DNA from 2 places in the Pseudomonas sp. LBUM1672 genome. Region 1 is predicted to be linked to the other one. Evidence: predicted binding sites of a transcription regulator. Region 1 holds the regulator's gene; the other holds the start of a gene.
The links. The regulator sigma-54, encoded in region 1, starts transcription at its own class of promoters, with help from an activator protein. The targets are predictions, from matches to a motif close to ANTGGCATNNANNTTGCTNT.
Positions count from the first base shown of each region.

Region 2: a site for sigma-54 is predicted at 1,413-1,432, ahead of ACA053_RS08810 (circularly permuted type 2 ATP-grasp protein). Genes of this name have one in related genera too.

Region 1 covers NZ_CP166781.1:979,627-982,996, reverse strand. The annotation lists gene lptA (lipopolysaccharide transport periplasmic protein LptA) at 1-318, shown strand, start outside; gene lptB (LPS export ABC transporter ATP-binding protein) at 318-1,043, shown strand; gene ACA053_RS04285 (RNA polymerase factor sigma-54) at 1,228-2,721, shown strand; gene hpf (ribosome hibernation-promoting factor, HPF/YfiA family) at 2,796-3,104, shown strand; gene ptsN (PTS IIA-like nitrogen regulatory protein PtsN) at 3,117-3,370, shown strand, end outside.
Region 2 covers NZ_CP166781.1:1,939,739-1,943,108, forward strand. The annotation lists gene speE (polyamine aminopropyltransferase) at 1-52, shown strand, start outside; gene ACA053_RS08800 (hypothetical protein) at 275-508, shown strand; gene ACA053_RS08805 (ribonuclease E inhibitor RraB) at 723-1,064, shown strand; gene ACA053_RS08810 (circularly permuted type 2 ATP-grasp protein) at 1,464-2,873, shown strand; gene ACA053_RS08815 (alpha-E domain-containing protein) at 2,886-3,370, shown strand, end outside.

The DNA of each region.
Region 1 (3,370 bases):
GACATTGACGTGGTGACATCGGTGGGCAACCTTGCCTACTTTGAGCAGATGCAGACGGCTGGCGACACCAAGCCTGTGCAAGGCTGGGGGGTGACCATCCAGTACCACGCCTCGCAAAACCGCGTCGTGCTGATCGATAAAGCGAAAGTCATCGACAAGGACAACAACACCACCCAAGGCGAGAAAATCGTCTACGACACCCAGAAAAAGCTTGCGAGCGCCGGGCGTGCTACGGGCAGCAAGGTCACCGAGTCGCGTCCGCGCATTGACATGGTGATCCAGCCGAAAAAGAAAACCGAAGAGCAAAAGGCCCCGTAATGGCAACTCTGAAAGCTCAGCATCTGGCCAAGAGCTACAAGAGCCGCCAGGTCGTGCGTGACGTCAGCCTGTCCATCGACAGCGGTCAGATCGTCGGCCTGCTGGGCCCTAACGGCGCCGGCAAGACCACCTGCTTCTACATGATCGTTGGCCTTGTGCAGGCCGATCAGGGTCGCGTACTGATCGACGATCTGGACGTCAGCCACCAGCCGATGCACGGTCGTGCAAAGGCCGGTATCGGCTATCTTCCGCAAGAAGCGTCGATCTTCCGCAAACTCTCGGTTGCGGACAACATCATGGCCATCCTCGAGACCCGCAAGGAACTCGACAAGGCCGATCGTCGCAAGGAGCTGGAAAGCCTGCTGCAGGAATTCCACATCAGCCACATCCGCGACAACCTCGGCATGAGCCTGTCCGGTGGTGAGCGCCGCCGCGTGGAAATCGCCCGGGCACTGGCCACCAACCCGAAATTCATCCTGCTCGATGAACCTTTCGCCGGTGTGGACCCGATCTCGGTGGGCGACATCAAACAGATCATCTACCACCTCAAGGCCAAAGGCATTGGCGTGCTGATCACTGACCACAACGTCCGTGAGACCCTGGATATCTGCGAAACTGCCTACATCGTAAACGATGGCCAGCTGATCGCCGAAGGTGACTCCGCCACCATCCTGGCCAACGAACTGGTCAAGGAAGTGTATCTGGGCCACGAGTTCCGCCTGTAAGCGCTGACGTGTCTGGCTGGTTGTCCGAGCGCTCGTCTCGATAAAAAATCAATACTTTTTTATTGTTACAGCGCTCTAGGCAAACGCTGCAGTTTCGGGCATATAATTTGCTTATGTTTGGCGCTCCGGCGCCCTGTAGTGGATGGCGCATGTGCGCCGGCGAATAAGGTGTTAAGCCCCTGCCATGAAACCATCGCTAGTCTTGAGAATGGGCCAGCAGCTGACGATGACACCGCAGCTGCAACAGGCCATCCGCCTGCTCCAATTGTCGACCCTGGACCTGCAACAGGAAATCCAGGAGGCCCTGGAGTCCAATCCGATGCTCGAACGCCAGGAAGAAGGCGACGACTTCGATAACGCCGACCCATTGGCCGACAAAGCCGAACAGCTCCCCAACGCCGATGTTTCGGAACCCTCCTACCAGGAAACCGCCCCGACGGTGGATAACCTCGAGGAAGGTGACTGGAACGAGCGCATTCCCAACGAACTGCCTGTCGATACCGCGTGGGAAGACGTCTACCAGACCAGCGCCAGCAGCCTGCCCAGCAGCGATGACGACGAGTGGGATTTCACCACCCGCACATCGGCCGGCGAAAGCCTGCAAAGCCATTTGTTGTGGCAACTGAACCTGGCACCGATGTCCGACACCGATCGCCTGATCGCCGTGACCCTGATCGACTGCATCAACAATCAGGGTTACCTGGACGAAACCCTCGAGGAAATTCTCGAAGCCTTCGATCCGGAACTGGACATTGAACTGGACGAAATCGAAGCCGTCCTGCACCGCATCCAGCAATTCGAGCCGGCCGGCATCGGCGCCCGCAATCTGGGTGAATGCCTGCTGCTGCAACTGCGCCAGCTGCCCGCCAAGACGCCTTGGCTGGCCGAAGCCAAGCGCCTGGTCACCGACTACATCGACCTGCTCGGCAGCCGCGACTACAGCCAGCTGATGCGCCGCATGAAGCTCAAGGAAGATGAACTGCGCCAGGTGATCGAACTGGTGCAGAGCCTCAACCCGCGTCCGGGCTCGCAGATCGAGTCGAGTGAAGCCGAGTACGTTGTCCCTGACGTGATCGTGCGCAAGGACAACGAGCGCTGGCTGGTCGAGCTGAACCAGGAATCGGTGCCACGGTTGCGGGTCAACGCTCAATACGCCGGTTTTGTACGCCGCGCCGACACCAGTGCCGACAACACCTTCATGCGCAATCAGCTGCAAGAAGCCCGCTGGTTCATCAAAAGCCTGCAAAGCCGCAACGAAACTCTTATGAAAGTAGCCACCCAGATCGTCGAGCATCAGCGCGGCTTCCTGGAGTACGGCGACGAAGCGATGAAACCGCTGGTCCTGCATGACATCGCCGAAGCGGTAGGCATGCACGAATCGACGATTTCCCGGGTGACCACACAGAAATTCATGCATACCCCTCGGGGCATATATGAACTGAAATACTTTTTCTCGAGCCACGTCAGCACCTCCGAAGGCGGTGAATGCTCGTCCACAGCGATCCGCGCGATCATCAAAAAACTGGTTGCTGCGGAAAATCAGAAAAAGCCGTTGAGTGACAGCAAGATCGCTGGTTTACTGGAGGCACAAGGCATTCAGGTGGCTCGCCGCACCGTCGCCAAGTACCGCGAATCCCTCGGGATCGCGCCTTCGAGCGAACGCAAGCGGTTGATGTAGAGCCACGCCACAGCGTTCCAGTGGCAGGCATTTCTGCCTGCCGCTTTATGCACTGGCAACGAAGGAGAAGCTGTATGCAAGTCAACATCAGTGGACACCAACTGGAAGTGACCGAACCTCTTCGCACCTACATCGGCGAAAAACTCCAACGATTAGAGAGGCATTTCGACAAGATCACCAACGTGCAGGTCACGATGACGGTCGAAAAGCTCAAGCAGAAAATCGAAGCCACGCTGCATATTCCCGGCAATGAAGTGGTCGCCAACGCGGAGCATACCGATATGTATGCGGCGATCGACGCGCTGACCGACAAGCTGGATAAACAACTCAAAAAGCATAAGGAAAAGACCCAAAGCCTCCTCCAGGGCGCGACCGGTCGTTAACACTCCCTACCCATGATCCGACTTGAAAGCATCCTGACCCCCGGCCGTTCCCTCGTGAACGTGCCGGGCGGCAGCAAAAAGAAAGCCCTCGAGCAAATTGCCAACCTTATCCATAAAGAAGTCCCGGATCTGGAGATGCAAGATGTCTTCGAGGCTCTGATTGCCCGTGAAAAACTCGGTTCGACCGGTTTTGGTAACGGCATCGCCATTCCCCACTGTCGTCTGAAAGGTTGTACGTCGCCTGTCAGCGCACTGATGCACCTCGA
Region 2 (3,370 bases), 960 kb from region 1:
CGCCTTGCCGCAATACGTGCTGCAAGCGATCAACAAGCCAAGCAACGACTAAACTCAAGATGTACGCATAACCCCTTGTGGGAGCGGGCTTGCTCGCGAAAGCGGTTCTCCATTCAACAGTGATGTTGCCTGACAGACTGCCTTCGCGAGCAAGCCCGCTCCCACAGGTTCTGTGTTTTTCATACTTCTACGCGGTAATCCGTTTGAACGATCACTCAGGCCAAAAGTCCAGATGGTTGTAAGCCCATTTGCGGGTTTGTTCGAGGAGGCACTGATGCAAAAGTGGAAAATCACTTTCGTGGATGATCACGGTGAAACACTCGATGAAGTCTTTGAGTGCGAGGAATGCCCGGACAACGAGCAAGCCGCGAAACTCATCAAGGCCCGGCTCCTTCCTGTCGCCGCCGAACTGGATCTGAACGATCTGGAAGGGCGAACCGCCGACGCAAGCGTCAAAGATCTCAAGACCCAGAACAGCATACAAATCCTCGGCATCACGCCAATCTGAACAACACCTGTCTCATTCTTATCCAGGCCTTGGCAGCGCCTCTGTCTTGGGGCTACTCTGCAAGCGAGATCAGCGAACGGATCGCTAAGGTCTGGTCTTGTCAGCTACATGCTTGCTTCCCACCGGCAACGTTGTTGCCGCATCGCTCGCACCAATCGGTTGCGAGTGCCGGGAATACGGAAAGTCTATCCATCAAGATTGAGGGGGACGTTTCATGAGCACAGCCTATCAAGAAGACATCAGCAGCAGCGTGTTGCGCCGCATGAAAGAAGGCGGTTTCGATTTCTCACGATTCCATCCCATCGAGTTCTACGCCATTTTCCCGGACGAGGAGCGGGCACGCAGGGCGGCAGGGCAATACAAGGGTGAATCGTTGAACGCGCAAATCAGTGTGCGCGATGACGGCGCATGGGCGCTCGAACTGAGCAAAGTCATGTACGCCACCTACGATGACATCGGCGATTTCGAACAGGGTTTCGAGGCGGTGGTTGAGCCTCTGGGCGGTATCATCGAAGGGTGGGGCGTCAAGCAGGAAGTACGAGGGCGACTCGCATAACGTTATGAACAGTGACAACGCTCAGCAACGGCTGACCTTCGGGTTGGCCGTTTTCGTTTATGGCGCCCGGAACATCCCCTCGGCAAAACCCTGAAACAAGAATCCGACGCAAAAAAAACCGCCTGAGCAGGCGGCTAAAGGGAAGTTTTGGTCAGGTTTTGCAGCGAATGCGCGGATTATCCGCAGCGCCGGCCGGGCAGTGAAATCAACTCTGACTATGCTGGTGATAGGCGACAACGTCGCCTTGCAATGAAGCGGGGGCGATCAGGTTGAGGCGTTTGCTGCACAGGATTGGTGCGGTGCAAACGGCGTGATTATCCAACTGGTTGATAACAAAGCGTTTCTGCCGATGGCACGGGCCTTGCGAAGCCTAGATGTCCGGGTGACAAGGAGTACGGCATGATCCGCACCTATTTTGATGAGATGTACGATGCCGGCGGCCAGGTCCGCCCGCATTATCGGGAGTTTGCCCGTTGGCTGGCCGAGACGCCTGACGAGCTTTTGGCACAACGGCGACGCGAGGCCGATCTGTTATTTCATCGCGCCGGGATTACTTTCACGCTCTACGGTGATGAGCAGGGCACAGAGCGCCTGATTCCTTTCGACACCATCCCGCGCAGCATCCCCGCCAGTGAATGGCGGATCGTCGAGCGCGGCTGCATCCAGCGGGTCAAGGCGTTGAACATGTTCCTCGCCGACCTCTACCATGAGCAGCGCATCATCAAGGCCGGCATCATTCCGGCCGAGCAAGTGCTGGCCAACGAGCAATACCAGCTGGCGATGCAAGGGCTCGATCTGCACCGCGATATCTACTCGCACATCTCCGGCGTCGACCTGGTGCGCGATGGTGACGGCACGTACTACGTGCTCGAAGACAATCTTCGTACACCCAGCGGCGTGAGCTACATGCTCGAAGACCGCAAGATGATGATGCGGCTGTTCCCCGAACTGTTTTCGGCCCAGCGCATCGCGCCGATCGATCATTATCCGAACCTGTTGCTCGACACCCTGAAAAGCTCCAGCCCGATCGATAACCCGAGCGTAGTGGTGCTGACGCCGGGTCGCTTCAATAGCGCGTTTTTCGAGCATGCCTTCCTGGCGCGGGAGATGGGCGTCGAGTTGGTTGAGGGCGCGGACCTGTTCGTGCGTGACGACAAGGTGTTCATGCGCACCACGGACGGGCCGAAAGCCGTCGACGTGATTTACCGTCGCCTCGACGATGCGTTCCTTGATCCGCTGGCGTTCAACCCGGACTCGATGCTCGGCGTTCCAGGGCTGCTGTCGTCTTACCGCTCTGGCAACGTGGTGCTGGCGAACGCCATAGGCACCGGGGTGGCGGATGACAAGTCGGTGTATCCGTTTGTCACCGACATGATCCGTTTTTACCTGGACGAAGAACCGATCCTGAAGAACGTGCCGACGTTCCAGTGTCGCAATCCTTCTGAGCTTTCCCACGTACTGGCCAATCTTCCAGACCTGGTGGTCAAGGAAACCCAGGGCTCTGGCGGGTACGGAATGCTGGTGGGGCCGGCGGCGACCGCGGCGGAAATCGAGTCGTTCCGCGCACGGATAAAAGCCAAGCCCCACGCGTACATCGCGCAACCGACGTTGTCGCTGTCGACCTGTCCGACCTTTGTCGAAAACGGCATCGCGCCACGTCACATCGACCTGCGTCCGTTTGTATTGTCTGGCCGCGAAACCCGGGTTGTGCCCGGTGGTTTGACCCGTGTCGCCCTGCGTGAAGGCTCCCTGGTGGTGAATTCCTCCCAGGGCGGCGGCACCAAGGACACCTGGGTAGTCGAGGATTGAAGGAAGCTTGCCATGTTAAGTAGAACTGCCTCGGATTTGTATTGGATGTCGCGTTACCTGGAGCGGGCGGAAAACCTCGCACGGATGCTCGACATCAGTTATTCGCTGTCGCTGATGCCACAGGATGGTCGCGGCGACGGTCTGCACGAACTGGCCATGCCGCTGCTGATCACCGGCACCCTGGACGATTACCTCGAGCGTCACGGAGATTTGCACGCCGAACGGCTGCTGCATTTCTTCGCCCTGGACGCGGCCAACCCGGCGAGCATCTACAGCTGCCTCGGCGCAGCGCGGGCCAGTGCCCATGCGGTGCGTGGGCGAATCACCGCCGACATGTGGGAAAACATCAACGCCACCTGGCTGGAAATTCGCGGGATCGCCGAACAAGGCTTGAGTCGCTACGGCATGAGCCGTTTTTGCGAGTGGATCAAGGAACGTTCCCACCTGTTCCGTGGTGCGTCCTACGGCACGATCATGCGCAACGATGCGTTCCGCTT